Regions from separate parts of the Pseudoxanthobacter soli DSM 19599 genome, predicted to be linked through region 1. Evidence: riboswitches for the same ligand, from Rfam matches in the RefSeq annotation. Region 1 holds a riboswitch; each other region holds the start of a gene.
What was found. A riboswitch is a leader RNA that binds a small molecule or an ion and turns the genes downstream of it on or off. The one in region 1 is predicted to bind cobalamin.
Positions count from the first base shown of each region.

Region 1 (9,817 bases):
CTTGATATGCAACTACCGCGTTTTCATCTCTTCAAGATGGTTGCATTGTCTCTACAAGCCTCGGGTAAGCTTCGACCGACTTGTCGATATTAAAATCTTCGCCTCTCTGTATATTAAGACCCACAAGAAGCGGCCGATAAAGCGCGCGCTGGCAAACTGCTTGCCTGTTACTGCGAGGGCCTGGGGTTTGGAATGACCGTCGTCCAGGATAAGGACTGGCGGGTATGAGGTCTTAAGATGGGTTTGGAGTCGTTTATAGCCTTCCGCGGGGCCTCGAGCGCTGCGGATGTCGATACCGCCGTGCTTGACGACCTGCCGGTCGCCGTCCTGCTCTGCGATCCCGTCCGCTTCGTCATCGTCTACGCGAACGCACAGGCGCGCTGTCTTCTGAAGACGCTCGAAGCGGTGCTTCCGGTCCGACCAGAGGCGGTGGTCGGCTCGTCACTCGACCTCTTTCCGGGCCTGATTCCGTCCGATGCGGCGGCTCGCCGGAAGTTGATCGCCGCGACCGCCCCGTCCGGTGCCGTCAAGGTGGAACTCGGCGATGAAATCCTGGAGTTCCGCCTTTCGGCCGTGCGCAGTGCCCGCGGCGAGTGCCGCGCCGTGCAGCTGACGTGGGATGTCGTCACGGCAAGGGTCGAGCGTGACAGGAAGAACGAACTGTTCCGCCGCATGATCGAGGTCGTGCCGGTCAACGTCATGACCTGCGACCTCACCGATTTCCGCATCGACTACGCCAACCGTACCAGCGTGGAGATGCTGCGGCTGGTCGAGAACGACCTGCCGATCAAAGCCGACGACCTCATCGGCACATCGATCGACGTGTTCCACAAGGTGCCCGGCCGCATCCGCGCGATGCTGGCCGATCCGAAGAACCTGCCCCATGTGGCCGACATCAAGGTTGGGGCGGACACCCTGCGGCTGCACGTCGTCGCGATCAGGAATGACGATGGCGCCTATCTCCGCCCGATGGTGACGTGGTCGCTCGTGACCGAGAGCATCAAGGTCGCCAACAGCGTGCGCGGTGTCATCCAGGCGATGAACGATACCTCCGCCGAGATGCAGACCACGAGCGGCCGGCTGCTGAAGCTCAGTGAGGCGGCCGAGGAATCCGCCTCGGCCGTGTCGTCCGCCGGTGTGGAGATGTCGGCCTCGTTCGAGGAGATTTCCAGCCAGATCCGGCGCGCGACCGGCATGTCGCGCGATGCCGTGCAGCAGGCCGCATCCGCGAACGAGCGTGTGGGGTCTCTCGCCAACAGCATCGAGCTGATCGGCGCCGTCACGGTGCTGATCGAGGCCATCGCCTCGCAGACCAACCTGCTCGCGCTCAATGCCACCATCGAGGCCGCACGGGCCGGCGACGCCGGTCGGGGCTTCGCGGTGGTCGCCCAGGAGGTCAAGGCGCTCGCAGCCCAGACCGCCCAGGCCACCCGCGACATCCGCGACCAGATCGCCGCCATTCAGAGCACCAGCAATGGTGCGGCAAGCGCGGTCGCCGAAATCGCCGACTATATCGGCCAGATGAACGACGTTCTGGTGGTGCTTTCCGCGGGAGTCGAGGAGCAGGCTGCCACGAACCGCAGCGTCAGCGACATGATCGTCGGTGTCTCCAACGCAACGGCGGAGATTCGCACGGTGGCGCTGTCGGCGCGTACCGTGGCGGACGAGGTCACCGGCTTCTCGGGCCACCTCGAGAACGAGGTGGCCGTGCTCCTCAACGGCGCCTAGCGCATATCCCGTTCAGGTTGCCCTGATGCGGGCAGGCCTGAAACCGGCGGCGCCGGTACGATGGCGCTCGGCAGGCTCCGTGCCGGAATGCGCTTCAGGCGGGCGCGATCTCCGACTCCGGGTTGGTGTCACGCCCGTCCTCGTCGCGTCCGTCGTCGTCGCGCCCGGCCTGGAACTGCAGCCGGTGAAGCCTCGCGTAGAGGCCGCCTCTGGCGATCAGTTCGTCGTGGGTCCCCGATTCGGCGACGCGCCCCTGATCCAGCACCACGATGCAGTCCGCCGCGCGGATGGTGGAAAGCCGGTGGGCGATCACCAGCGTCGTGCGCCCTTGCGACAGCCGGTCGATCGCCTCCTTGACGAGATGCTCGGATTCGGAATCGAGCGCCGATGTGGCTTCGTCGAGCAGCAGGATCGGAGCATCCTTGAGGAAGGCGCGGGCGATGGTCACGCGCTGGCGTTCGCCGCCCGAAAGCCGCGCGCCCCGGTCGCCCACCTGGGTGTCGTAACCCTCCGGCAGGCGGGCTATGAAGCGATCCGCGGCAGCGGCCTCTGCGGCTGCGCGGATGGCGGCATCGTCCGCACCCGGCCGGCCGAGCGCGATGTTGCCGCGCACGGTGTCGTCGAACAGCACCGCCTCCTGGGTGACGACGCCGATCGCCTGACGCAGGCTGGCGAGCGTCACCGAGCGGATGTCCTGCCCATCGATCAGGATACGGCCGGCCTCGATGTCGTAAAGCCGGGGAAGCAGGCCGAACAGCGTCGACTTGCCCGCGCCGGAGCGCCCGACGATGGCCGTGGTCTTGCCGCCGGCGATGGAGAGGTCGAACCCGTCGAGCGCCAGCGTGCCGTCCGGGTAACGGAAACGCACGTCCTCGAAGCGGATCGCGCCGGATGAGACCGCCAGCGGCGCGGCGTCCGGACTGTCGACCACCGTCGCCTTCTCGTCGATCACCGAGAACACGCGGTCGAGCGCGGAGAAGCCCTGCTGCAGGATGGTGTTCAGGCTGCCGATGCCGCGCAGCGGCTGTGCCGCGAGCAGCAGCGCCGAGACGAAGCCGGTGAACTCGCCGACCGATGACGCGCCGGACCCGATGCGCCAGCCGATCACGGCCAGCACGAGCGCGACGGCAAGGCCGCCGAGCGCCTCGAGCACCGGCTCCACCCGGCCGCGCTGGTCGGCCGTCTTGATCTTCAGCTTGCGGATGACCTCGAACACCGTGTTGGCACGGGTCCGGAGATAGTCCTCCAGCCGGTAGCTCTTCACCACGCGGGCGGCGCCGAAGCTCTCGGACACGAGCCCGGCCATCATGCCCATCTGTTCCTGGGTGGTGGTCGTCACCCGCCGCACCCGCTTGCCGATGCGCTGGATCGGGATCACCGCGAACGGCACGATGACGAGCGACATCAGCGACAGCTGCCAGTCGAGCCACAGCATCGCCGCGAACACCGAGATCAGCGTCAGCACGTCGCGCACCAGGCTCGATGTCGCCCGCGTCAGGGCCTCGCGGATGAAGCCGAGGTCCGTGGTGAAGCGCTGGGTCAGTGCGGCCGGGGTTTCGCGCGACAGCCGGGCGACGTCGGCGGCGACGAGATGGTCGTAGAGCTCGATCTGGAGTTCCGTCTCGATGCGGGTCGCCACCCGGTTGGTCAGCGCCACCTGGCCGTAGAGCGCCACGCTCTTGACGATGGTCACCAGCGCCACGGCGACCGGCAGATAGGCGATGCGCACGCTGTCGCGCGCGGTGAAGGCGTCGTAGGCGTGATTGATGATCAGCGGATAGAGGCCGGTGGTGCCGGCGGCGATCGCCGTGACGACGAGCACCATGATGAGCTGCGGCCACATCGCGCGGATATGGCTGCGCCAGAGCCGTGCGGCCAAGGGAAGGCTTTCGCCACGAAGGGGAGGGGCTTTGAGGGCCTTGGAGGGAGTGCCCTGGGCGCTGTCACGCTGCTTCATCGCGGGCCGCCGGCTCCTTGTTCTCTGCCTGCCGCGCCGTCCGCGGGCCGGCGAACGACGGGCCGGCGGAGCGTATGGACGAATCGGCCGGGTTTGGCAATGCCGGGCCAGCCGCCGGCAACGCGGCTCATTTCGGCGGCCAGAGCGGCACGTCGTCGATGATGATCGCGCTGGTCCATAGCGTCTCGACCGCCTCCACGAGGTTCTGCGGTGCCGGAACGTAGCCGAGCGATCCGCCGATCTCGCCGCCGGAGCGATAGATCCAGTCGAAGAACTGCAAGGCCGCGACGGCGTTGTCGCGGTTCTGCGGCACGGCATCCATGACGACGAACGTCGTCGCCATCATCGGCCAGCCGCCGATCGACGATGGGTCGACCTTCGCCGGGTCGATCACGAGGTCGGCGAAGCCGAGCCCGCCGTTCAAGCCCGCGGTCAGCGTCGCCACGGACTTGGTGAAGCTCTCCGGGCTGGCGGTCAGGGTGCCGGTCGGCGTGCGCAAGGCCACGATCGGCGCCCGTGAGGCGGTGGCGTCGGCGAAATCGGTGTAGCCGATCGCACCCGGCGTCGCCGCCACGGTCACCGCGACGCCAAGGTCGCCGGTGGACAGCACGGGCTCGCCGCGAAAAGGCACCTTGCCGCGCGCGGAACGCAGCGCATCGGCATAGGCCTTGCTGGCCACGGAGAGATAGCGGTTGAAGACGATGGTCGATCCGCCGCCCTCGTGCTCGTGGCTGACGACGACGATCGGAATGTCCGGCAGCTTCATGCCGCCGTTCAGCGCGGCAATCGCCGGATCCGACCAACGGGTGATGCGGCCGAGAAAGATGTTGGCGAGGGTGTCGCCGTCGAGCTCCAGCCGCGACACGCCCGGAACCGTGGCGACCGGCACCACCGCTCCGAACACCAGCGGCCACTGCACGAAGCCGTAGCTGTCGAGATCGGCCGCGCTGAACGGCGCATCGGTCAGCGCGAAGGTGATCGCGCCTTCGTCGATCTGGGAGCGGGCGGAGGCGACGCCGTTCGGCTGGTAGCTCACCGGGATGTGGGTCTTCTGCTGGAAGCCCGCCGCCCAGCGCGACATCGCGGGAAAGACGAGCGTCGAGCCGGCCCCCGTCACCACCGAGCGGGCGGCGGTGTCCGGACGGTTGGCCTGTGCCTGCGCCGGGCTTGCGGCCGGCATCGCCAGCGGGACGGAGAGCATCAGCGCGGCAGCGGCGGCGCGGACGAGCCGGAGGGCATGGGCGCGGACCGGGGCATAGGCATCGCCCGTGCGGGCCGGTCCGCGGCCGTTCGCCGGGGCGCCGCAGGTCCGGGATGTCGTGAGGCGGGAGATCATCGGGGCAGGGCTCCGCAACGCCGGCATGGTGTCGGCGGCGCACTCTGGTCCGGCGCGCGCGCGGGATCAAGGCGGCAAAGCACACCGGACAGCGGATGCGACCGCGGGCCGGGTCGTTCCCGCGGTCCCACCGTTCTTTCGGTCCCGGCGCGGCGGCACACGGCAGCGCCACATCGGGAACGGGCGGCTGCCACCTTGGCGGCAGCCGCAAGTGTGTCAGGCAGGATAGACGTGCGTCAGGCGAGGTAGTCGTGCACCACTTCGCCGAGACCGAGGGTGAGGTCGGTCACGATATGAACGCCGCTCAGCACCTCCAGCACCGGCAGGTCGGCGACGGGAGCGAGCGCGTGGTGGAACAGTTCCAGCGCGGCCGGGCCGGTCCAGGCGCCTTTGAAGACGATGTCCGTCATGTGGTAGCGCACGAGTTCGCAGATCCGCGGGCTGCCGTCCACGTGGGGGATGATCTTCAGCAGGTAGTTCGGGGCGGTCAGCGCGCCCATCACATCGGCTTCGGAAAGCGTCTTGTGCTTGTAGCCCATGGTGGCGGTCGCCAGCTTGACCGGACCGAAATGGAGATTGCCGAGCAGCGTCTCCTTCTCGATCGTCAGCTTGGGGTTGGCGAGCTTCTTCGGGAAGCCCCAGAGTTCGCGTCCGCCGGCGATCGGCGGCTCGCAGTCGAGATACATCGCGTGCACGTAGGCGCCGGGCTTGCCCTTGTAGCTCACCGGAATGACCTGGCCGGATTCGGTGTAGTCGCCGAAGCCGGTCGAATCCGGCATGCGGATGAACTCGAACTTGACGATGGGATCGGTGATTTCCAGCGGCGCCGGCACGACCTTGGCAAGCGCGGCCGGATCGGTCCGATAGGTGACGATCAGGAACTCGCGGTTGATGAACCGGTACGGCCCGACCGGATAGGCCGGGCTGGTGAACGGCATCGCGAAGGCCTTCTGGCGGATTTCGTCTTCACTGATCATCGTGTGCTCCAGCGGGGCAGGCGGTGGACGGGCCGGATGCGGACCGGGGAGGCGGGGCATCCGGGGGGAAGGCACGGTTCGCGCGGGCGGGCATTTTGCTCCGGCCCACGAAGGCGCTGCGGCGCGGCGCGGCGTGTGCCGTTGCCGGCGCCGGGCGGCGCCCGCCGATCAGTCGTCGGCGTCGCGGTTGATGTCGTGGGTGACGACGCCGGCGTCGGCCTCGGTCGGCGGGCAGAACCACTCCGGATGCCGCAGCGTGCGCATGATGGTGTCGCGGCCGGCGTTCCAGTGATCGACCATGGTATTGCGCGAGAACTCGTAGTCCTTGAACTCGCGGTCGTAGCCGTGGCGGCGGTAGATGAGGTGGATGATGTTCACCTCCGCCTTCATACGGAGCTTCGCGAGCTCCTTGTATTCCGGCATGTCGTGGAATTCCTTCGGCAGCTTGTCGAGAAGCGCGCCGACGGCGCGCCGCGAGCGCTGCATCTGGCGGAACATATCGGTGTTCAGGCGCGTGCGGCTGGAGAACTGGATGTCCTTCTCCCGCTCGCCGAGCTCCGCGAAGGTGCGCGGGCGGTTGCCCGTCGACGAGAACAGGTCGACCTGGAAGATCAGCGAGCGGTCGTGCGGTGCCCGCGACAGCACGTAGGACAGCGGCGTGTTGGAAACGAGTCCGCCGTCCCAGTAGAGTTCGCCTTCGATCTCGACCGGCGGAAATCCCGGCGGCAGCGAGCCCGAGGCCATGATGTGCTCCGGCCGGATGCGCCGTTCGCGGCTGTCGAAATAGACGAAGTTGCCGCTGCGGATGTTCACCGCGCCGACGGAAAGCCGCACCGGGCTCTTCTCGTTCAGATAGTCGAAATCGACCAGCGTCTCCAGCGTGTTGCGCAGCGGCGTGGTGTCGTAGATGCTGAGCGCCTCGATCGAGCCGGGCGGCTGGAACTGCGGCGGCGGAAAGCGCGGTTCGAAGAAGCCGGGCTGGCCGAAGGCGAGCGCCGAGAACGACGACAGCTGATTGAACATGCTGCGCGCGGCGTCGCCCGAGGGGATGAAGGGCCACTGCACCCGGCTCGTGACCAGGTCCCAGAATGCGCGCAACTGGTCTATGCGCCGCTCGGGCGGGTTGCCGGCGATGATCGCGGAATTGATCGCGCCGATGGAAATGCCCGCGACCCAGGTGATGTCGAGACCGACTTCGGACAGGACTTCCGCGACGCCCGGTTGATACGACCCCAGTGCGCCGCCTCCCTGCAAGACCAGAACCACGTTCTTGTAGTTCGCCTCGACTTCCTTGCGGACCGCCGAGAAGTCTTCAACCGATTGCCGTTTGCCGGGCTTGAATTGGAACACCTAGGGCTCCTTCGATATTGGCGTGGCGGCGATGATAGCCACAAATATGTGTCAAATATACCCTGCTGCCGGGCCGCGGGCGAGGCGCCGCAGCCCGGCGCAAGGCTGCCGGGCGCGCGCGTGCGTTGACAAGGCCGGCCGGTGGCGCCTTAGTGGCCTTGCCGACGGTCCCGGTGGGCGAGAGCCTCCGGGTGAAAAGGGAATGCGGTCTGGACAGCGGTGCTGTCCGATGCCGCAGCTGCCCCCGCAACTGTAGGCGGCGAGCCCTCGCCAAGATGCCACTGGCGTTAGTGCCATCTCTTTAGAGGTGGAGCGGCCGGGAAGGCGGCGGGGGGCGGCGGACGGCGTCATGCGCCGGATCGCCGGAACGCCGCGAGCCAGGAGACCTGCCGCCGGCCGAACGATCGGGATGCGTGCCGGGCGGGGTGCCTCGGGATGCAGACGACGGCTGGACGTTCGGGCTCGGTGGTTGCCGGCCTCGCAACCGGCGTCGGTCCTTGACGCACCTCGCGACAAGATCGCCTCATCGGCGGCTGGCCCGGTGCGATCCGAAGGATGTCCATGCAAACCCTCGCGCGCATTCCCTGCACCATCGTCACGGGCTTCCTGGGCTCCGGCAAGACCACGCTGATCCGCCACGTGCTTGAGACCGCCCACGGCCGCAGGCTGGCGGTGATCGTCAACGAGTTCGGCGACGTCGGCATCGACGGCGAACTTCTCAAGGGCTGCGGCGACGAGACTTGCCCGGAAGAGAACGTGGTGGAACTCGCCAACGGCTGCCTGTGCTGCACGGTGGCCGACGAGTTCGCCCCGGCGATCGAGACCATCCTCTCGCGCCGCCCCGAGGTGGAGCATATCCTGATCGAGACCTCCGGCCTCGCCCTGCCGAAGCCGCTGGTGCAGGCGTTCCAGTGGCCGGAAATCCGCGGCCGGGTCACGGTCGACGGCGTCGTCGCGGTGGTCGACGGCGCGGCGCTGGCCGACGGCAAGGTGGCGGCCGACGAGGAGGCGCTGGCCCGCCAGCGTGCCGAAGATGCCTCGCTCGACCACGACGATCCGGTGGAAGAGGTGTTCGAGGATCAGCTCGCCTGCGCCGACCTGATCATTCTTTCCAAGACCGATCTTCTCGACGAGAACGGCCTGGCCCGCGCCCGCGCCGCCATCGACGGTGCGCTCGCCGAGAGTGGCGTCGATCGTCCGGTCGCCGTGGTGCCGGTCGCCGAAGGCCGCATCGAGGCCGCCGCGCTGCTCGGCCTCGGCGTCGGGGTGGAAGACGAGATCGAGAACCGCCGCACCCATCACGACGACGAGGAAGACCACGACCACGACGAGTTCGACAGCTTCGCCCTGCCGATCGGCGAGGTGTCCGATCCGGCCGACCTCGCCCGGCGCGTGGCGGCCGCGGCGGCGGCCGGTCCCGCGCTTCGCGTCAAGGGGTTCGCCTCGGTTGCCGGCAAGCCGATGCGCCTCGTGGTCCAGGGCGTCGGCACCCGCGTCGGCCACCATTTCGACCGGCCGTGGAAGGCGGGCGAGGCACGCGACGGCCGCCTCGTCGTCATCGGCCTGAAGGGGCTCGACCGCGACGCCGTCGCGCGCGCCCTCGCCGGCTGACGCCGAGAGACCGGCAAAGAGACCCCCGGCAAAGAGCCCCTGGCATCATGCACCTCATCGCCACCACCGCCCGCGGCCTCGACGAGATGACGGCTGCCGTCGATCTCGGCCAGACGCCGGGCGACGTGGTGGTGATGTCATATTCGGACGGCGAGCTGACCGCCCTCGGCGCCGGCTGGGAGGCCTGGACGGCCGAGGTCAACTCGGAAGAGGCCCGTTCGGCGAAAACCGAACCGCGAGGGGCCCGGCGTCCTGCGCTTCGTCTCGTGCAGCTTGCCGATCTCGCCCATCCGATGTCGGTCGATCTCTGGATCGACCGCACCGCCCGTCACGCGCGCCTGATCATCGTCCGCATGCTCGGCGGGCTCGACTGGTGGCGCTACGGGCTTGAACGGCTCTCGGCCTTGAGCCGTGAGGCCGGCATCGCCCTCGCCGTGATCCCGGCCGATGGCCGCGACGATCCTCGCCTCGACGCGATTTCCACGCTGTCACCCGATCGTCTGGCCGCGCTGGCTGATTATTTCTCCGCCGGTGGCGCCGCCAATCTCCGCAGCCTCGCGCGCCGTCTTTGCGAGGACGCGGGCTTCGTCGTCCCGGCCGGAACCATCGCTCCACCGGCGCCGGTGCCGTGGGCGTCCGGCTATCACCCGAAGCGGGGCGCGTGCCCGCTCGACGACCTTGCGGCGGTGCTGCCGGCCGGTCGACCGGTCGTGATCGTGCTGTTCTATCGGGCGCTCTGGATCGCGGCGGACGTCGCGCCCGTCGACGCCCTCGTCGCGGCGCTGGAGGCGCGCGGACTTGCGGCCGCGCCGTTGTTCGTATCGAGCCTGAAGGATGCCGGCGCCTGCGCGTTCGTGC
Region 1 is NZ_FRXO01000002.1:332,929-342,745, reverse strand. Features, by position in the region: gene BUF17_RS05985 (methyl-accepting chemotaxis protein) at 301-1,728, shown strand; gene BUF17_RS05980 (ABC transporter ATP-binding protein) at 1,823-3,685, opposite strand; gene BUF17_RS05975 (substrate-binding domain-containing protein) at 3,813-5,021, opposite strand; gene BUF17_RS05970 (acetoacetate decarboxylase) at 5,258-5,998, opposite strand; gene BUF17_RS05965 (DUF3734 domain-containing protein) at 6,167-7,348, opposite strand; cobalamin riboswitch at 7,497-7,756, shown strand; gene cobW (cobalamin biosynthesis protein CobW) at 7,910-8,959, shown strand; gene cobN (cobaltochelatase subunit CobN) at 9,007-9,817, shown strand, end outside.

Region 2 (9,817 bases), on a different contig from region 1:
CATCGCCATGATGAGCGTGAGCTTCTCGCTGCTGATGTATTTCTCGGGCGGCCAGTCGATCTACAGCCTGCCGGACTGGTGGACCGACCGCATCGTGTTCTGGCAGACGGAGGCGCCGAACGGCGACCTGACCCGCATCACGCTGCCCATCGTGGCGATGGCGGTGGCGGCGTTGGTGACATGGGTGCTGATGACGCGCACCAGCATCGGCCGGCAGCTCTATGCCATGGGCGGCAATCCGGAAGCGGCGCGGCGCATCGGCGCGAACATCGGCCGGCTGCATTTCGTCGCCTACGGCTTCCTCGGCCTGATGGCGGCGGTGGGCGGCCTGCTGCAGGCGCACCGCGTGGGCGAAAGCGTGCCGAACGCCATGTACAACACTGAGCTTTCGGTGCTGTCGGCAGCGGTGCTCGGCGGCGCGAGCCTGATGGGCGGCATCGGCACCGTGCCGGGCGTGCTGCTCGGAATCGTGCTGTTGGCGATGCTGCAGAACGGGCTGAACCTGCTCGGCGTCTCCTCCTACTTCTTCCAGATCGTGATCGGCCTGACGATCCTGATCTCCACCTCCATCACCGTGCTGAGCGCGCGCAAGCGCCGCCGCCGCCGCGTGCTCGACGACGGGCACGGCACCGGCGGGCCGACGCCGGCCGCCCCGGGGCCGGGCCAGATCCATGGGAAGTCCGTTCATGGGGAGCCGGTTCATGGCTGAGTTCGCCTCGTCCGGCCTCGATGCAGGCCTTGGCCGCCTGATGGCGCGGCTGCGCGGCGGATCGCCGGGCGGATCGCCCGGACTTCTCGTGCTGCTCGTCGTCATCGTCGCGGGCTTCTCCGCCGCGGTTCCGGGGTTCGCCAGCGCCGGCACGCTGCAGAGCTTCATGCTGCAGCTGCCGCTGCTCGGCCTGCTGTCGCTTGCGATGGTCGTGCCGCTGATCACCGGGGGGCTCAACCTCGCCATCATCGCGACGACGAACCAGTGCGCGCTGCTGATGGTCTGGATCATGGGCACGCTGCTGGAACCCGGCGCTTCCGCCCATTCCACCCTCGGGGTCGTCGCGCTGGCGCTCGCCGCCGGCTTCGCGCTCTGCCTCGTGATCGGCCTCGCGACCGGTGCCCTGATCGCCTACACCGGCGTGCACCCGATCCTCGTGACGCTCGGCACCAAGTCGCTGATCGACGGCATCAGCATCTATCTGACCCGCGGACAGGCGCTGTCCGGGTTGCCGGCCGGGTTCCAGGCGGTTGGCAACGCCACGGTCTTCGGCGTGCCCGTGACGTTCCTGGTGCTGGTGGTGATGGCGCTGCTGCTCGGCATCATCCTGCGGCGCACGCCGTTCGGCATCAGCTGCGCGATGATCGGCTCGAACATCGAGGCGACGCGCTATTCCGCGGTCGATACGAGGCGCGTGCTCGTCGGCGTCTACACGCTTTCGAGCCTGATGTGCTTCGTCGCCGCGCTGGTGACGCTCGCCATGTTCAACTCCGCCAGCGCCGACTACGCCCAGTCCTACCTGCTGGTGACCATTCTGGCGGCCGTGCTCGGCGGGGTCGATCCGTTCGGCGGGTTCGGCACGGTGTCGGGGCTGATGCTGGCGCTCGCCATCCTGCAGGTGATCTCGTCGGGCTTCAACCAGCTCGGCCTCAGCCCCTATCTGACGGCGGCGATCTGGGGCGGCGTGCTGATCGCGGTCATGACCGTGCAGACGGTGCGCCCCTATCTCGCCGCCCTGTTCCGCAAGCCATGAAGAGGCCAGCGATGCCGGAAACCGCTCCATCGCCGACCGCTTCGCCGCGCCGGGCCTGCCGCGCGCACGCCACTCCGACACGGGAGACGGGACGATGAAGGCCGTGGCCGTCTTCGATGTCGGCAAGACCAACGTCAAGCTGATCGCCGTGGCGCCGGACGGGCGGCCGCTGGAGACCGTTTCGACCCCGAACCCGGTCTTTCCCGGCCCGCCCTACAGCCACCACGATCTCGACCTGATCGAGACCTGGCTGATCGACAACCTGCGGACCCTCGGCGCCCGCCACGATTTCGAGGCGATCGTCACCTGCGGCCACGGCTCCGGCGGCGTGCTCGTCAACGACGACGGGCTCGCCATGCCGATGATCGACTACGAGCAGCCGCTGCCGCCCGAGATCGTCGCCGAATATGCGGAGATCGCCGGCTCGTTCCGCGAGCGTGGCAGCCCGCTGATGCTGGGGGCGGCCCATCTCGCCCGGCAGATGCTGTGGCTCGAACGCGGCTGGCCGGAGGCGTTCGCCGGTGCGCGGGCCTATCTCGCCCACCCGCAATATTGGTCGTGGCGGCTTTCGGGGGTGATGGCGAGCGAGGTGACGAGCCTCGCCGCGCAGTCGCATCTCTGGTGCGCGCCCGATGCCCGCCCGGCGCGGCTGGTGGCCGAGAAGGAATGGCAGCGCCTGATGCCGCAATTCGCGCCGGCATGGGCGACGCTCGGCCCGCTGAAGCCGGAATTCGCGGCCGCCGCGGGCCTGAAGCGCGGCATCCGCGTGCTGAACGGCATCCACGATTCCTCGGCGAACTTCTACCGCTATCAGGCGGCGGGGCTCGACGACATGACCGTGGTCTCGACCGGCACCTGGATCGTCGCCATCAGCGACCGGCAGGGGCCGGACTTCGCGGTGGAGCAGCCGGCGCTCTGCTGCAATGCCGACGTCCTCGGACAGCCGCTGCCCGGCATTCTCGTGATGGGCGGGCGGGAGTTCACCGCGGTGAAGGGCGAGGCGGAAGGCCCGGCTTCGCTGGAGGTGCTCGACCGCATTCTCGACAGCCGGACGATGGCGCTGCCGTTCTTCGGCACCGACGACGGGCTTTTTCCCGGCACCGCCCGCAGCGGCACGATCGAGGGGCCGCTCGCCGCCGATCCCGCGATCCGCTTCACGCTGGCGGTGCTCTATACCGCGCTCCTGACCGATTGCTGCCTCGACCTCGTCGAGACCGCGAACGTGGTGCTCGACGGCAATTTCGTGCGCGATCCGCTCTATGGCCGCGTCGTCGCCACGCTGCGGCCGGACCGCACCGTGCTGGCGAGCCGCGACGCCTACGGCTCCGTCGCCGGCGCCGCCCTGCTTTCCTCCCATGAAGCGCGCACGACCCCGGTCGCGCTCGACTTCGACCGCCCCGCCATCCTCGACGATCCCCGCCTGCCCGCCTACGCCGCGCAATGGCGGCAACGTGCCAACGCAAGGAGACCCCGATGAGTGCCACCGATACGGCCGGCCAGAGCGCCGGCAGCTACGACGACCTCGCGACGCGACGCGAGATGGTCGAGACCGGCCGCCGCATGAACGCGAGCGGCATCAACCAGGGAACCGCGGGCAACATCTCGATCCGCAACCCGAAGGGGTTCCTGATCACCCCGACCTCGCTGCCCTACGACCGGATGGAGCCGGAAGACCTGGTGCAGATGAGCTTCGACGGCGTCTATGAAGGCCGCCGCCGGCCCTCGTCGGAATGGCGCTTCCACCGCGACATCCTGAAGAGCCGGCCGGACATCGACGTCGTGCTGCACTGCCATTCGGTCTATGCGACGACGCTCGCCTGCCACCACAAGACCATCCCGAGCTTCCACTACATGGTGGGCGTCGCCGGGGGCACCACGATCCGCTGCGCGCGCTACGCGACCTTCGGGACGCAGGCGCTTTCGGACGCCGCCATCGAGGCGCTCGACGGCCGCCTCGCCTGCCTGCTCGGCCAGCACGGCCAGATTTCGCTCGGCACGTCGCTGTCGAACGCGCTGGCGCTCGGCATCGAGGTGGAGACGATCTCCCGGCTCTACGTGCAGGCGCTGACGCTCGGCGAGCCGCCGGTGCTGTCGGACGAGGAAATGGCGCGCGTCCTCCAGCAGATGAAGAACATGAGCTACGGCCGCGCCCCGGATCTCGAGGGCGTCAACGACATCGCCCGCGCGACCCCGGCCTCGGCAGGCTGACGGAAGCGACGCACCGCCGCGTCCGTCTAGCCGGCTTCAGGCCGCCGCCGGGTTGCGGACGTGGCGGGCGGCGGCGGTAAGGAACGCGACCAGCAGCGGATGTGGCGCGCCGCGGCGCGTGCCGAGTTCCGGATGGCCCTGCATGCCCATGAAGAACGGGTGGGCGGGCACCTCGACGGCATCGACGATGCCGCCGCCGCAGCCGGTGGCGGCGACCCGCAGGCCCGCCCGCTCCAGTTCCGGAACCAGCGCCGGCGCGAGATGGAAGCGGTGGTTGCAGCGGATGACCGGCGCGCGCGGCAGCACGGCCGCGAGCCGGCTGCCGGCGACGGGCGCGACCGGCTGGTCGCCGGTGCGGTGCTCCGGCAGCGGGCCGTCGCCGCCGCTCGTTCCGGCCATGGCGACGAAGGTCTTGATCGGCGCGGCGGGATCGGCCTCCGCGAGGCTCGCGACGGCGGCGCCGAACGCCCGCCACGCCACGGCCGTCGACATCGTCTGCATGCCGAGACAGAGGCCGACGGTGGGCACGCCTTCGGCGAGCGTGGCGGCGGCCGCGCGGATCTGGCCGGGCACGTTCGCCATGTCCGAACCGCCGGGAAGGAGCACGCCGGCGAAGCCCCGCAGCCGGGCGGCGATCGCCTCCGGCGCGCCGTCGAGCCCCGGCGGCGGCACGAAATGGACGTCGAGCGCGATGCCGAGGTGCTCGGCCGCATCGGCCAGGCTTGCGACCGCGGCGGGGTAGACGTCGCGGTGATCGCGTTCGGCGCCGATCAGCGCGACCGCGAGCGCGCGGCCGCCCGGTTCCGGTCGCGCAGAGGTGTGAAGCCCGCCGAAGCGGTCGCGCCACAACAGCGGCGGCGCGCCGGGCGGGGCATCGGCGAGGGCGAGGCCCTCCGCGGTTTCCACGACAGTGACGCGGCGCACGGCGACGCCGGCATCCGCCGCCGCGCGTTCGAGGGCCGCGACGGCCTCGCCATCGGCGAGAAAGGCGGGGTGGAGCGGCACCGTCACCGGGCCCGCCGCCGCAGCAGCGACGATCGCGTCGGGCGAAGAAGCAGCCTGCACTGGTGAACCGAGTGCACGTTCCGCCCAGACGAGCCCGCTGGGTCCGAGACCGCCGGCCGCGAACACATATTGCGCCGCATCGGCATCGCGGGCGGTGTCGAACCGGGCCGGGAGATGATGGAACGCGGTGCCTTCCGCCGCCGCCAGCGCGCCGGCCGCCGCGCCGAACCGCGCCGGAACGTCCGTGTCGTCGAGCACCAGCGTCAGGGTCATCGGCCGCATCCCAAATTGATTCGTTTCACTCAAGCCATACAATAACGCCGCACGTGCTGCCATCAACGCCCGCTTGTCGCTCAGCGGACGGGCAGCGCGCGGCGTCACATCGTCCTGAAAAGGGACGGCATGTGCGCCGCATCGCCATTGCACTTAATCCGTCAATCTGTACAATATTCCGATCCATGATTGAAGGATTTGCTGCCATGTCGACTGCCCGGCTCGCGCCGCGCATGAGCGGTGCCGGCTCCTCGCCCACCGCCGAAATCTCCAACAAGGTGCGCGCGCTGACGGCGGCGGGCCATGCGGTCGTCAACCTCGGCGAGGGAGAGCTCGATTTCCCGACGCCGCCGGCGATCTGCGAGGCGGGCATCGCCGCAATCCGTGAGGGCGACACCAAGTACACCGCGGTGGCCGGCACGGCGCAGCTCAAGGCCGCGATCCGCGCCAAGTTCGCCCGCGAGAACGGGCTCGTCTACACCGACGCGGAAGTGATCGCCGGGGCGGGCGCGAAGCAGCTGATCTTCAACGCCTTCCTCGCCACCCTCGCGACCGGCGACGAGGTGATCGTGCCGGCGCCCTACTGGGTGTCCTATCCCGACATGGTGCGGCTCGCCGAGGGCACGCCGGTCATCGTGCCGTGCCGGCCGGAAGACGGCTGGAAGCTGACCCCGGCCGCGCTCGAAGCCGCCATCGGCCCCCGCACCCGCTGGGTGGTGCTGAACTCGCCGAACAATCCGACCGGCGCGGTCTACAGCCCCGCGGAGATGAAGGCGCTGACGGACGTGCTCGCCGCCCATCCGGACGTGCTGGTGATGGCGGACGACATCTACGAGCACGTGCGCTTCGGCGTGCCGTTCGCCACCCCCGCCGCCGTCGCGCCCGGGCTCGCCGACCGCACGCTCACCATCAACGGCCTGTCCAAGGGCTATTCGATGACGGGCTGGCGCATCGGCTATGCCGGCGGCCCGGCTTGGCTGGTGTCGGCCTTGCAGGTGCTGCAGTCGCAGAGCACGTCGAACCCGAGCACCATCAGCCAGCGCGCGGCCGTGGCGGCGCTGGAAGGCGGCCTGCCGTTCATGGAGGGCTGGCTCGCCACGCTCAGGGAGCGGCGTGGGATCGTGCTCGAGACCGTGGCGCGCACCGACGGGCTGTCGTGCGACGTGCCGGAGGGAGCGTTCTACGTGTTCGCCGATTGCCGCGCGCTGATCGGCACCCGCCGTCCGGACGGCCATCTCATCGCCGACGATCTCGGGTTCGCGACCTACCTGCTCGAAGCCGCCCATGTCGGCGTGGTCCACGGATCGGCATTCGGCACGCCGGGCTATATCCGCATCGCCTATGCCGTGGACACGGAAACCCTGCGGGCGGCCTGCCGCCGCATCGAGACCGCTTGCGCCGCGCTGACGAAAAAGGCGGCGGCCTGAGCCGCCGCCTCTCGGGCGTCTGTCTTCGTCGGCTGGCACGTTCCGTTCGGATCGCAACGACCCGAACGGAACGGCCGCCGGCCTCAGGCCGGCTCGAACAGCCGGCGCTCGAACAGCGCATTGCCCTTCAGGCGATGCAGCGACTTCAGGCTGTGCAGCGACTTGGCGGCCGCGAGCACGCCGAGATCGACCAGCGGCTCGACGATGATGACGAGCATGTAGGCGCCGCCGAACGAGAAGATCGAGGCGGCGTTTTCGGCGGTGAAGCCCTGGCCGTAGAAGGCCCAGAACGCCACCCAGGCGACGATGCCGGCCTGATAGGACGTCGAAAGCGCCAGCGCCTGACGGTATTTCAGCTCAACATAGGGCGTGTCGGCAGCGATGATGCGCCGGCCGAGCGCGGACAGCGCGAACAGCGGCACCAGCAGCGTGGTGACGTTCATGCCGTATTGCGGCAGATCGAACGGCGCGAAGAACAGGCCCTGGATCAGGAGGCCGAGCGCGAGGCCGATGGCGGTGGGTGCGGCGCCGAGGATCAGGAACAACGTCGAGCCGAGGATGAGGTGCACCTCGGAAACGCCAACCGGATAGTGCGGCAGCACCTCGAAGAAGGCGAAGACGAGCGCGGTCGCGACCGCGCTGCGGCCGATCACGGACAGCGGGCCGCGCTCGCGCACCCCCTGCCAGGCGAGATTGAGCGCGTAGCCGCCGGCGGCGGCCGCCGTCACGTAGCTCAGCCAGATTTTGCCGTCGGCCACGAGGCCGGGTTCGATATGCATGGGTCTCTCCTTTGCCGTCTCACCCGACGGCGTGCTGGACACATGCGCAATGGCCGGTCTCCTGACTCGCGGGTCGTCACGCCTTTCCGCCTTCCCGGATGCCCGTTCGGCTCCCAGTGGCACGATGGAAAGACACTCGCCGCTCACAGTCGCGGGGGCGGTTGGGGCCCGGAACGCAGGTTCCTTCCCCATTCCCGTTTCATTCTCCGGCGGCGCCTGACCGCCGGGGAACACCATGCGCCCGGGCAGGGTTCGGGCATCCGGTGCACGGAGTCAACGGCCGTGGCGACGCAGCCCGGCCCGACAGGCCTCCGTTCACGCCGAAACGGCCGGGAAAGAGCCGGCATCAGCCCGCATCGAAGGCGCGGCGGGCGGCTTCCACCCGGGCGAGATTTTCCTCCGCCCAGATCCACACGCCGCAGAACGCCGCCCCGAGGCTCGCGCCGAGGTCGGTCAGGCGGTATTCCACCCGCGGCGGCACGACCGGATGCACGGTGCGCGTCACCATCCCGTCGCGCTCCATCTGGCGCAGCGTCTGGGTGAGCATCTTCTGACTGATGCCGGGCACGAGGCGCGCGAGCGCGGTGAAGCGCAGTTCGCCGTGCTCGGCCAGAACCTCCAGAAGCAGCATGGTCCACTTGTCGGCGACGCGGCCGATCAGCTCCGTCACCAGCGCCTCGACCCGTGGGTCGACCTCGGACGGCGGCACGCGCTCGGCGATCCTGCGGGCAGCGTCGATGGTGCGCTGGTCGAAAGGCATGCCGGCCATGAAGCGGCTCCCTCATCGCGGGAGACGGCCCCGCCTCCCCGTGTCGACGACCGGGCCAGAGCCCGTATCACTCTCTTTCAGGTAAGTATAATTCTTTCCGGTGCCTTCTTTCCAGCGGAGCGCGGCGACGTCAATTAAGGGACCCCGATCCCAACAGGAGAGCGAGCCATGAAGCTCAGCGGCAACACCATCCTGATCACCGGCGGCGGCTCCGGCATCGGCGAGGCCCTCGCCCACCGCTTCCACGACCTCGGCAATTCGGTGATCGTCGCCGGCCGCCGCCCCGAGGCGCTCGAGTCGGCCATCGCCGGCCGGCCGAACATGAGCGCGATGACGCTCGACATCGACAGCAGCGAGGCGATCGCGGACTTCGCCCGGCGCATCGTCGCCGAACACCCCGCCCTCAATGTCGTGATCAACAATGCCGGCATGATGCGGTTCGAGGCGCTCGACACGGCACGCGACATCGCCGACGCGGAGGCGACCATCACGACCAACCTGCTCGGCCCGATCCGGCTGACCAACGCGCTCATCGACCACCTCGCGGCGCAGGCAGACGCGGCGATCGTCAATGTCACGTCGGGCCTCGCCTTCGTTCCGCTGGTGGCGACGCCGACCTATTCCGCCACCAAGGCGGCGCTGCATTCCTACACCGTGTCGATGCGCGACGCGCTGAAGGGCAAGGTCGAGGTGATCGAGCTGGCGCCGCCGGCGGTGCGCACCAGCCTGACGCCCGGCCAGGCGACGCGACCGGGCTACCAGCCGCTGGCGGAGTTCATCGACGAGGTGATGACCCTGTTCGCGCAGCAGCCGACGCCGCCGGAGATCCTGGTGGAGCGCGTGCACTTCCTGCGGGACGCGGAGGCGGAGGGCCGTTTCGAGCAAGCGCTCGCCACCATCAACGACTTCGCGCGCCAGGCGCGAGAATCGCAGGACTAGGAGCGCCTTCCGATCTGATGGCAACATCAGATCGACACGGATCTGCGGACGGGAGCGGGGTGCGTCAGGCCGGAAGGCGCCCCGCTCCACCGCGCATTAAATAAAGGACATGTACTCAGGGTGGGGAATGGCAGTCTGGACGGCGCGTCGGCCTAGGCGCATCTTCCATTCCGTCACACAGCGAGCTTCACTTCATCGAAGTCGAAGCAAGAAATGCACACCCGGAGTTCTTTCGATGTCTATCTCGAAGACGAATACGAATGATCATACGCGGATCATCGATGATGCCGCGCTGGCTGAAATCAGCGGCGCCGGCTTTTTCAGCGACCTGTCGACGGCGTTCAACTATGTGACCTCGCCGGTCGCCACCGGCTCCGAGGCGATCTACCAGGCGGCCGGCGGCACCAATCCCTATGTCGGCGACGCGGTCGAGATCGTGGCGGACGCCGCTTCGCACGGCTGAAGCGACGCCGGACGGCCAAGGGGGCGGAGGCCCTGGAGCACATCCCGTTCGGATGATTGCATCCGATCGGAAAGCGCTCCTGGGTGGTCTCCGCCTCGCCGCCCGGGATCGGGCCGGTTCGAAACCGGGCCGCTTTCAGGCGAGCGTCACCCGGGCGCGCGGCTCGGCGGCGAGCGCCTGCAATGCCTCGGCGACCTCGGCAATGGCCGGGG
Region 2 is NZ_FRXO01000008.1:25,517-35,333, forward strand. Features, by position in the region: gene BUF17_RS17240 (ABC transporter permease) at 1-709, shown strand, start outside; gene BUF17_RS17245 (ABC transporter permease) at 702-1,742, shown strand; gene BUF17_RS17250 (FGGY-family carbohydrate kinase) at 1,837-3,219, shown strand; gene BUF17_RS17255 (class II aldolase/adducin family protein) at 3,216-3,950, shown strand; gene BUF17_RS17260 (glutamine amidotransferase-related protein) at 3,987-5,228, opposite strand; gene BUF17_RS17265 (pyridoxal phosphate-dependent aminotransferase) at 5,435-6,655, shown strand; gene BUF17_RS17270 (energy-coupling factor ABC transporter permease) at 6,739-7,434, opposite strand; cobalamin riboswitch at 7,468-7,687, opposite strand; gene BUF17_RS17275 (winged helix-turn-helix transcriptional regulator) at 7,781-8,194, opposite strand; gene BUF17_RS17280 (SDR family oxidoreductase) at 8,372-9,142, shown strand; gene BUF17_RS17285 (hypothetical protein) at 9,378-9,605, shown strand; gene BUF17_RS17290 (dihydrodipicolinate synthase family protein) at 9,741-9,817, opposite strand, start outside.
Region 2: another riboswitch for cobalamin. It lies ahead of BUF17_RS17270 (energy-coupling factor ABC transporter permease); the one in region 1 lies ahead of cobW (cobalamin biosynthesis protein CobW).

Region 3 (9,817 bases), on a different contig from region 1:
GCGACGGACAAACGAGCGACGGACCTGCACGGGCGGAATGGCGCGCGGATGTCGATGCGCTCGCCTTCCGCCCGGCCGGCCATGCAGGCCTCTGCATGGTCCACAGGCTTGCCTTCCGCGTGCTCGTCGGCCCCTCGGCCGCACCGGAGGACTGCCTCGCCCTGTTCGCCGGGCAGCGGGCGGCGTTCGAGACGGCGGCGGCGGCCAAGATCGCGCGCCGCACGCTGGCGCCCGAGGCCAACTTCCATCTGGACAGCCGCGACATCCGGGCCGCCCTGGCCGGCGAGAACCGCCGGGACGGCGGCGCCAGCTCCTGCGTGGCGAAGTGGGGCCGCAGGCCCTGACCGGGCGCGGGCGCCCCGTGCCGGCGATTGCCAGCGTGAACGGGGCGGCCTACACTGCGCCGTCCGATATATTTGCCAGCGAAATTATAGGCTTACAGATGAAAGTGCAGAAGCTCGCCGTGCTGTCGGCCTTCCTGGCGGCGCCGTTCGCGATTTCGGCCCCCGCGCAGGCCGCCCCCGCCGTTCACTGCGCCTCCAACAGCCTCTATCTCGTCGCTGCGGTGGAACGGCAGGACTCGGTCGGCGAGCGGCTGATCGTGAAAAACAACGCTGCCGGCGCCAAGGCGGCCTGCAACGCGAAGATCGGCAAGTCGGACTTCGTGATCGGCTCCAAGGACGGCGAGGACGACGACGCCTATTATCTGCTGCGGCTCGAAGGCAAGTACCTGCTGATCGACGACGGGACCGGCCCGGACAGGACGCTGTTGATCTACGACCTCAGCCGCAAGGCGCGCGTGTTCACGGCGGGCTATTCGGAGGAGGACTTCGACGCCGACAGCAAGAGCGCCTCGTTCTGGATGAGCACCGAGCAGAAGCCGACCAAGCAGAACTGCAAGGACCTCGCCGAGATCAAGAAGAACGACCTGACGCCGGCCATCGAGATCCGCGCCACGTTCGACTTCACGACCGGCACCCTGTCGAAATCGACCCAGGCGCGCTGCGTCGCTCATCAGTAGAGCGGGCGGGCCGAGGCTTGCGGCGTCGCCTTTTTCCGAAAGCTGGCTCCCACTTCTCGGTCCAATGCTCCCGGTTCTGGCTGCGCATCGGATTTCCCGAAAACGGGTCCCACTTTTCGGTCCGATGCGGTAACGTGACGGCGACGACCGGTTCCGCAAGGATCAAAAGGGAACGCCGAAGGGAAGAGGCAGGCCTCGCGCCTGCCGGAGCCCCAGCGGCGGCTGCCCCCGCAACTGTGAACGGCGAGCCCGCCATCGCGAAACGGCCACTGGCATTCGTGCCGGGAAGGCCTGATGGCGGGCGATGACCCGTGAGCCAGGAGACCTGCCGGACGTCAGAAACCACCGACCGGGCGGGGTGTCCGGAGTGCGTCGCGGGTGGCACCGAAGGCTGGTTTTAGCGGCTTCCGGTGCACGATGTGGCCTCTCTCTCCTCAACCGGCTGTCTCTGCATTTGCCATGAGGAGAGAGCCAATGGCCTTCCATCAGACTTCCTCCGGTGCCGCGGCACCGGCGACGACCTCGCTGAGCATCGCCGTCCAGGCCGGCCTTGCCGTGCTGCTCGGCATCCTGATCCTCGGCACCGTGGGCTTTTCCCACGTCGAGGCCTTCCACAACGCCGCGCACGACACCCGCCACGCCAACGCCTTCCCCTGCCACTGAGGCAAGGCGCAGATGTCGATTTTCCGTTCGATCGTCTTCACGGCGGTCGCGGCCGGGCTTGTGGTGGGCCTGATCGTGACCGCCATCCAGCACTTCGGCGTCGTGCCGTTGATCCTGCGCGGCGAGGTCTATGAACAGGCCGCCGAAGCCGCCGCGCCCGTTGCGATGGCCGATAGCCATAGTGCTGAGGGCCATGATGCCCAAGGCCACGAAGGGCAGGGACAGGGTGGCCATGACCACGGCGCGGAAGCCTGGGAGCCAAGCCCCGGCCTTGAACGCAATGCCTTCACAGCCGCCGCCAACATCCTGACCGCCATCGGCTTTTCCCTTCTGCTCGGCGCGGCGTTCGCGCTGCGCGGCAAGGCCGTGACGTGGCGGGAGGGCCTGTTGTGGGGCCTCGCCGGCTTCGTGGTGTTCATGGTCGCCCCCGGCCTCGGCCTGCCGCCTGAACTGCCGGGAATGCCGGCGTCCGAACTCGGGCCGCGGCAGGCGTGGTGGATCGGAACCGTCGTCGCCACCGCAGCGGGGCTCGGCCTGGTCCTCCTGAAGCGGACACCGTGGGCGGCGGTCCTCGGCCTCGTGCTGATCGTCGCGCCCCATGTCGTCGGTGCGCCGGCGATGCTCGACGAGGCGACCAACGTGCCGGAATCGCTCGTCCACCAGTTCGTGGTCACGGTCACGCTGACGAGCTTCCTGTTCTGGGTGCTGCTCGGCAGTCTGTCCGGCGCGCTCTATCGGCGGTTCTCCGCCTGAGTGTCCGGGGCGGCGCTACCGCGTCGGTGCCGGCCGGGTGACGTCATCCGGCCGGGGCATGGCGCGTGCCGCCCCGTTTTCCCGCCTCGTTGCGCTTGCCCTCGCGCGCCTGCGGCTTTATCCGAGAAATCATGGGAAAAGAGCTGATTCCGCCCGGCGGATCGATCGAGCCAGTCGACCTTCGCGAGGCGCTCGAAGAGCGTTATCTCGCCTATGCGCTGTCGACCATCATGCACCGGGCGCTGCCCGATGTGCGCGACGGCATGAAGCCGGTGCACCGGCGCATCCTTCACGCCATGCGGCAGTTGCGGCTCGATCCGGATGCCGCGTTCAAGAAGTGCGCCCGCGTCGTCGGCGACGTCATCGGCAAATATCACCCCCACGGCGACCAGTCGGTTTATGACGCGCTCGTGCGCCTCGCCCAGGACTTCGCGGTGCGCTATCCGCTGGTCGACGGCCAGGGCAATTTCGGCACGCTCGACGGCGATGGCGCCGCCGCGATGCGTTACACCGAAGCCCGCCTGACCGATGTCGGCGCGCGGCTGCTGGAAGGCATCGACGAGGACGCGGTCGATTTCCGCGACACCTATGACGGCTCCGAGGATGAGCCGATCGTGCTGCCGGGCGCGTTCCCGAACCTGCTCGCCAACGGGTCGTCGGGCATCGCGGTCGGCATGGCGACCTCGATCCCGCCGCACAATGTGGCCGAACTCGCCGATGCGGCGCTGCACATCATCGCCCATCCCGATGTCGAGCCCGATCGCCTGCTCGCCTTCGTGCAGGGCCCGGATTTCCCGACCGGCGGCATCGTCATCGACGACCCCGCGGTGATCCGCGAGGCCTATCGCACCGGGCGCGGCGGTTTCCGGGTGCGCGCGCGCTGGCAGGTGGAAGATCTCGGCCGCGGCACGTGGCAGGTCGTCATCACCGAGATTCCCTATCAGGTGCAGAAGGGGCGCCTCGTCGAGCGCATCGCCGAGCTTCTGGAGAACAAGAAGCTGCCGCTGCTCGGCGACGTGCGCGACGAATCGGCCGACGACGTCCGCCTCGTGCTGGAGCCGCGGGTGCGCACGGTCGATCCCGTGTTGATGATGGAATCGCTGTTCAAGCTGACCGATCTGGAAAGCCGGATCTCGCTGAACATGAACGTGCTGGTGCGCGGGCAGGTGCCGGCGGTCATCGGGCTGAAGGAGGCCCTGCGCCACTGGCTGGACCATCGCCAGGAAGTGCTGGTGCGGCGCGCCCGCCATCGCCTCGGCAAGGTCACTCACCGCCTCGAGGTGCTGGACGGCTTCCTCGTCGTCTATCTCGATCTCGACCGCGTCATCCGCATCATCCGCGAGGCCGACGAGCCGAAGCCGGAACTGATCGCCGCCTTCAGCCTGACGGACGTTCAGGCCGAGGCGATCCTCAACATGCGCCTGCGCAGCCTGCGGCGCCTGGAAGAGATGGAGATCCGCAAGGAGCACACCTCGCTCACCGCCGAGAAGGCGGAACTGGAGGGTCTGATCGCCGACGAGGCCGCGCAGTGGAAGCGCGTCGGCGAGGAAGTCGCGGAGTTGCGGAAGGTCTATGGGCCCGAGACGGCGCTCGGCAGGCGCCGCACGAGCTTCGCCGCCGCCCCGGACGCGCCCGCCGTCGACGTGATGGAGGCCATGATCGAGCGCGAACCGATCACGGTGGTCGTCTCCGCGCTCGGCTGGATCCGCGCTTTGAAGGGGCACGTGCAGGACCTTTCCGGCCTGACCTTCAAGCAGGGCGACGAACTGCGCTGGGCGATGCGCGGCGAGACGGTGGACAAGCTTCTGGTGATGTCGACCACCGGCAAGGTCTACGCGCTCGGCTGCGACAAGCTGCCGGGCGGGCGCGGCCATGGCGAGCCGGTGAAGCTGATGGTCGACATGGACCAGGGTGCGGAGATCGCCGCGCTCAAGCTGTTCCGCGCCGGCGGCAAGGTGCTGGTCTCCTCCAAGGAAGGCCGCGGCTTCGTGGTGGCGGAGGACGACATCCTCGCCAACACCCGCAAGGGCAAGCAGGTGCTGAATGTCGATGCCGCCAATCCGGCCATGGTGATGGTGCCGGCCGACGGCGACATGGTGGCGATCGTCGGCGAGAACCGGCGGATGCTGGTGTTCCCGCTGTCGCAGGTGCCCGAGATGAGCCGCGGACGCGGCGTGCGCCTGCAGCGCTACAAGGACGGCGGCCTTTCGGACATCCGGGTGTTCTCGTCCGAGACGGGGCTCAGCTGGACCGACAGCTCCGGCCGCACCTACACGCGCTCGGTCGCGGACCTCAAGGACTGGATCGCCGACCGCGCGACCGTCGGGCGGATGCCGCCCACCGGCTTCCCGCGCTCCAACCGCTTCGACGGATAGGACGATCTCCAACCGTTCGGAATGAGAAAAGGGGCCGTTGCGGCCCCTTTTCGTTTGCGGTGCGCGGAAGCGGTCAGGATGCCAAAGCGGTCAGGACGCCTTGCGCTTCTCGGTCAGCTCGTGCAGCTCGCGGTCGACGAAATAGAGCGCCTGCGGGCCGTCGCCGACGAGCTCGATGCGGTCGAGGATGGAGCGGAACAGCGCTTCTTCCTCGTGCTGCTCGTTGACGAACCACTGCAGGAAGGCGAACACCTCGTGGTCGTGCTCGGCCTGCGCCAGCTCGACGCCCTCGTTGATGATCTTCGTGACCTTGACCTCGTGGGCCGCGATCTCGCGGAACAGGCCGGTGACGTCGTTCACCCGGTAGACCGGCTTCTCGATGGCATCGATGGTGATGCGCGCATCGTTGTCGTCGAGGAACTCGAACGTCTTCATGGCGTGGCCAAGCTCTTCCTTGGCGTGGTCGAGCAGGAATTCAAGCACGCCGTCCAGGTTCTTCTCCGACGCCCAGGCGGCGGCGGCGAGATAGTTCTGGTGTGCCTGGAGATCGGCGTTGAGGAGCCGGTTGAGCGCCGTGACCAGGGTCTCGCTCGTCATGGTGTGGTCTGCTTTCTCTGGGGTGCGGGCCGGCCGGCGCGATCAGCGGGCCGGCGGTCCGTATGGCGGACATGGCGCGACCGCGCTGTCCGGATGAGCGGGTTGGAGCGAGCCGGGTGCGGGGAGCGCGCGCTGTGGAATGAATGTCTACATTCGATTCTTTGTTAGGTGTACCCTGTCTTAGAGCACGTCTACAGTCTGCATTCTTGAATAATTCAAGATGATGGCAGAGAACTGCTGTCCCGATCAGGATATAAAAGGGGCCGAATAATCGTCAATATTTATTCGGTTCATCGGAGCGTCATTTCCAACAATGACGATCAAAATATTTAAGTATTATAATTCTAGTTTGAAGCACTGTCTGTGCTCGACGGCGCGTGACCGGCGGGAGAAAGTCCGCCGAGGCGAGGGGAAACGAAATGGCCGGCCGGGATGTCCTCCCGGCCGGCCAGTTCAGGTGTTGCTGTCTCGGGTGGTGCGTGTCTCGCGTGCTGCTGCCTTGGGATGTCGCGATCCCGGCGCGCGCGGCTACTCGGCCCCGCCCGCGAGCGCGTCGAGGAAGGCGGGCTTGGCACCGAGGGACTTCAGCTTCGACGGCGAGATGACGACGGCCACGCCGCAGGCAGCGATCGCATGCGGCAGGCCGAGCGGCATCACGGCGAGGCCGACCGGGTTCGCCTGCGGCCAGATCACGAAGCTCTGGCCCTGCAGGCTGTCGGTGATGACGTCCTCGCATTCCTTCACGCTCTCGGCGTCGAGCGCGGGCGAGTCGCTGCCCGTTGCGACGGCATTCGCGGCGTCGACATAGCCGGCGAGATAGAGCTTCACGAGCATGGACGAGGACACGACGCCGAGGCGGGTGCCGTCGGAGGCCGATTCCAGCGTCGCCTTGCCCGTCAGCGACGCCGGCAGGTAGCGCGCCCAGTTCACCGGCGCGCCGGTGGCGAAATCGAACACCAGCGGGAAGCTCTCCTGCGACGGGTAGGCGCCGCCGCAATAATAGGAGTCGTTGACGAGATAGGACAGGAAGCCGGGGCCGTTCCAGGTCACGTCGACAGTGCGCTGCCAGCCGCCGCCGTCTTGGTCCAGCGAGCCGGACTCCTTCGCCTGGTCGCGGCACTCGGAGGCCGCCGCCTCCACGCGGGCGTCGGCCTTGGCGAGCGCCGCGTTGATCTTGGCGACGCCGTCGGAGGTGAGCCCGGACGCGTCGGCATCGGCAATCCGCGGGAAGGCCGACAGTTGCGCCGCCAGCTCCTCCGGCCCGTCGAGCGCGACGCCGTCGGCGGCCGACGCTGCGCCCGGCAGCAGCAGAAGCGCGGCCGCGGCGGCAAGTCCCGCGAGCCGCGAGCGATGAAAACACCCGGATTGAACGGACATAGGAACCCCAAGCCCCCTGAGTCATCGAAAGGAACGAACACCGTCATATCGCGCCTCGCGCGATCGGACGATGAAAGTCGCGCCCCGCGGGATCGGACGATGGACGTCGCGGCCCGCAGGATCGGGCGACGACCGAATTTCAGGCGGCGGGCGCGGAGACGCAAGCCAAACGACGAGAGGGAACAAAAAATTACGGCCTCCGGCGGGGTGCACCCGCGGAGGCCGTCGGTCGGTCTGGGCCGGAGCCCGTCGGATCAGGCGCTGATGAAGCGCACGTTGGTGATTTCGTAGGAGCGCGCGCCGCCGGGCGCCACCACCTCGACGGTGTCGCCGGTGGCCTTGCCGATCAGGGCGCGGGCGATGGGCGAGGAAATCGAGACGCGGCCCTGCTTCACGTCGGCTTCGACGTCGCCGACGATCTGATAGACCTTCTCTTCCTCGGTATCCTCATCGATCAGCGTCACGGTCGCGCCGAACTTGATCGTGCTGCCGGACAGCTTCGACACGTCGATGATCTCGGCGCGCGAGAGCTTGTCCTCGAGCTCCGCGATGCGGCCCTCGTTGAGGCTCTGCTGCTCCTTGGCGGCGTGATATTCCGCGTTCTCGGACAGGTCGCCGTGGGCGCGGGCCTCCGAAATGGCCTGAATGATCCGCGGACGCTCGATCTGCGAGCGATGCTTCAGCTCGACCTCGAGCGAGGTGTAGCCAGCGGCGGTCATCGGTATCTTTTCCATTTCGTCCTCGTCTTCTCCGTTCCCGTCGACGCATCACCGTTCTCTCGGCACGGGCTCACGCCCGATGCCGGCGCGGGTTCAATGGCGCGACGACAACAGAACAACGGCCGTTCCGACGAACGCTCTCGTTCGCCGGAACGGCCGGGGTCTGGTTTCAACAGTCCGCTTAGAAATAGGATTGCAGCGGACGAACCTCAAGCTCGCCGGTGCTCATGGCCGCGATGCCCTGGGCCGCCGCGACCGCCCCTGCGACGGTCGTGTAGTACGGAACCCTGTGCTGCAACGCGGCCCGGCGCAGCGACCGGCTATCGGCAAGCGCCTGCGCGCCTTCGGTGGTGTTGAAGACGAGCTGGACCTTGCCGTTGGCGATAGCATCGACGATGTGAGGCCGGCCTTCAAGGACCTTGTTGACCTTCGTCGACGGGACGCCGTTGTCGGCGAGGTAACGCTGGGTTCCGCTGGTCGCGATGATGGTGAAGCCGAGCGCGACGAGGGTCTTCACGGCCTCCAGAACGCGCGGCTTGTCGCTGTCGCGCATCGAGACGAACACGGTGCCGGAGGTCGGCACGCGGGTGCCGGAGCCGAGCTGCGATTTGGCGAACGCGATCGGGAAGGCGCTGTCGAGGCCCATGACCTCGCCGGTCGAACGCATCTCGGGGCCGAGAACGGTGTCGACACCGGGGAAGCGGGCGAACGGGAAAACAGCTTCCTTCACAGCCACATGGCCGAGAGTCTTCGACTTCAGCCCGAAGGACGCCAGCGTCTCGCCCGCCATCACGCGCGCCGCGATCTTGGCCACCGGCGCGCCGATGGTCTTGGCGACGAACGGCACCGTGCGCGAGGCGCGGGGATTGACCTCGATGACGTAGATCTCGCCGTCCTTGATGGCGTACTGCACGTTCATCAGGCCGCCGACATCGAGGCCGAGCGCGAGCGCCCGGGTCTGGGCCTCGAGCCGGGCGATCATCTCCGGCGAGAGCGAGCGCGGCGGCAGCGAGCAGGCCGAATCGCCGGAGTGGATGCCGGCTTCCTCGATGTGCTCCATGATCCCGCAGACGAACACGTCCTTGCCGTCGGCCAGCGCGTCGACGTCGATCTCCGTCGCGTCGGCGAGGTAGCGGTCGAACAAGAGCGGGCTCTTGCCGAGCACGGTGTTGATCTGCCCGGTCTTGTCGTTCGGGTAGCGCGCCTTGACCTCCTGGGGAACCAGCGCCGGCAAGGTGCCGAGCAGGTAGTCGGAGAAGGTCTCCTCGTCGTGGATGATCTCCATGGCGCGGCCGCCGAGCACGTAGGACGGGCGCACGACGAGCGGGAAGCCGAGTTCCGCCGCGACCAGGCGGCTCTGCTCGACCGAATAGGCGATGCCGTTCTTCGGCTGCTTGAGGCCGAGCTTGTCGAGGAGCCGCTTGAAGCGGTCGCGGTCCTCGGCGAGGTCGATGGCGTCCGGGCTGGTGCCGAGGATCGGAATGCCGGCCTGCATCAGCGGCAGCGCCAGCTTCAGCGGCGTCTGGCCGCCGAACTGCACGATCACGCCCTGCAGCGTGCCGTTCGACTGCTCGACCTGAAGGATCTCGATCACGTCCTCGGCGGTCAGCGGCTCGAAATAGAGCCGATCCGAGGTGTCGTAGTCGGTCGAGACCGTCTCCGGGTTGCAGTTGATCATGATCGCCTCGATGCCCTCGTCGCGGAGGGCAAAGGAGGCGTGGCAGCAGCAATAATCGAACTCGATGCCCTGGCCGATGCGGTTCGGGCCACCGCCGAGGATGACGACCTTGCGCTTGTCCGAGGGCCGCGCCTCCGAAACCGGGGCGCCGGCGAACGGCACCTCGTAGGTCGAATACATATAGGCGGTGGGCGAGGCGAACTCGGCCGCGCTGGTATCGATGCGCTTGAAGACGGGGCGGACGCCGAGTTCGCGCCGCAGTGCGGCGACATCGGCCTCGCCCATGCCGCCGAGGCGGCCGAGGCGCGAGTCGGAGAAGCCCATCGCCTTGAGGCCGCGCAACGGGGCGGCGGTCTTCGGCAGGCCGAGCGCGCGCACCTTGGCTTCCGTGGCGATGATCGCCTCGATCTGCTCCAGGAACCACGGATCGATGTGGCAGGCCTCGTGGATTTCCTCCACCGTGAAGCCGTGGCGCATGGCCTGGGCGACGATCAGCAGCCGGTCGGGCGTCGGCGTGCCGAGCGCGGCGCGGATTGCGTTCTTGTCGTCACCCTGGCCGAGGCCGGGGATCTCGATCTCGTCGAGGCCGGTCAGCCCGGTCTCCAGACCGCGCAGCGCCTTCTGCAGCGATTCG
Region 3 is NZ_FRXO01000001.1:248,243-258,059, forward strand. Features, by position in the region: gene BUF17_RS01030 (hypothetical protein) at 1-344, shown strand, start outside; gene BUF17_RS01035 (hypothetical protein) at 443-1,021, shown strand; cobalamin riboswitch at 1,153-1,368, shown strand; gene BUF17_RS01040 (CbtB domain-containing protein) at 1,496-1,684, shown strand; gene BUF17_RS01045 (CbtA family protein) at 1,697-2,437, shown strand; gene parC (DNA topoisomerase IV subunit A) at 2,569-4,812, shown strand; gene BUF17_RS01055 (ferritin) at 4,903-5,409, opposite strand; gene BUF17_RS01060 (polysaccharide deacetylase family protein) at 5,938-6,786, opposite strand; gene greA (transcription elongation factor GreA) at 7,041-7,520, opposite strand; gene carB (carbamoyl-phosphate synthase large subunit) at 7,687-9,817, opposite strand, start outside.
Region 3: another riboswitch for cobalamin. It lies ahead of BUF17_RS01040 (CbtB domain-containing protein); the one in region 1 lies ahead of cobW (cobalamin biosynthesis protein CobW).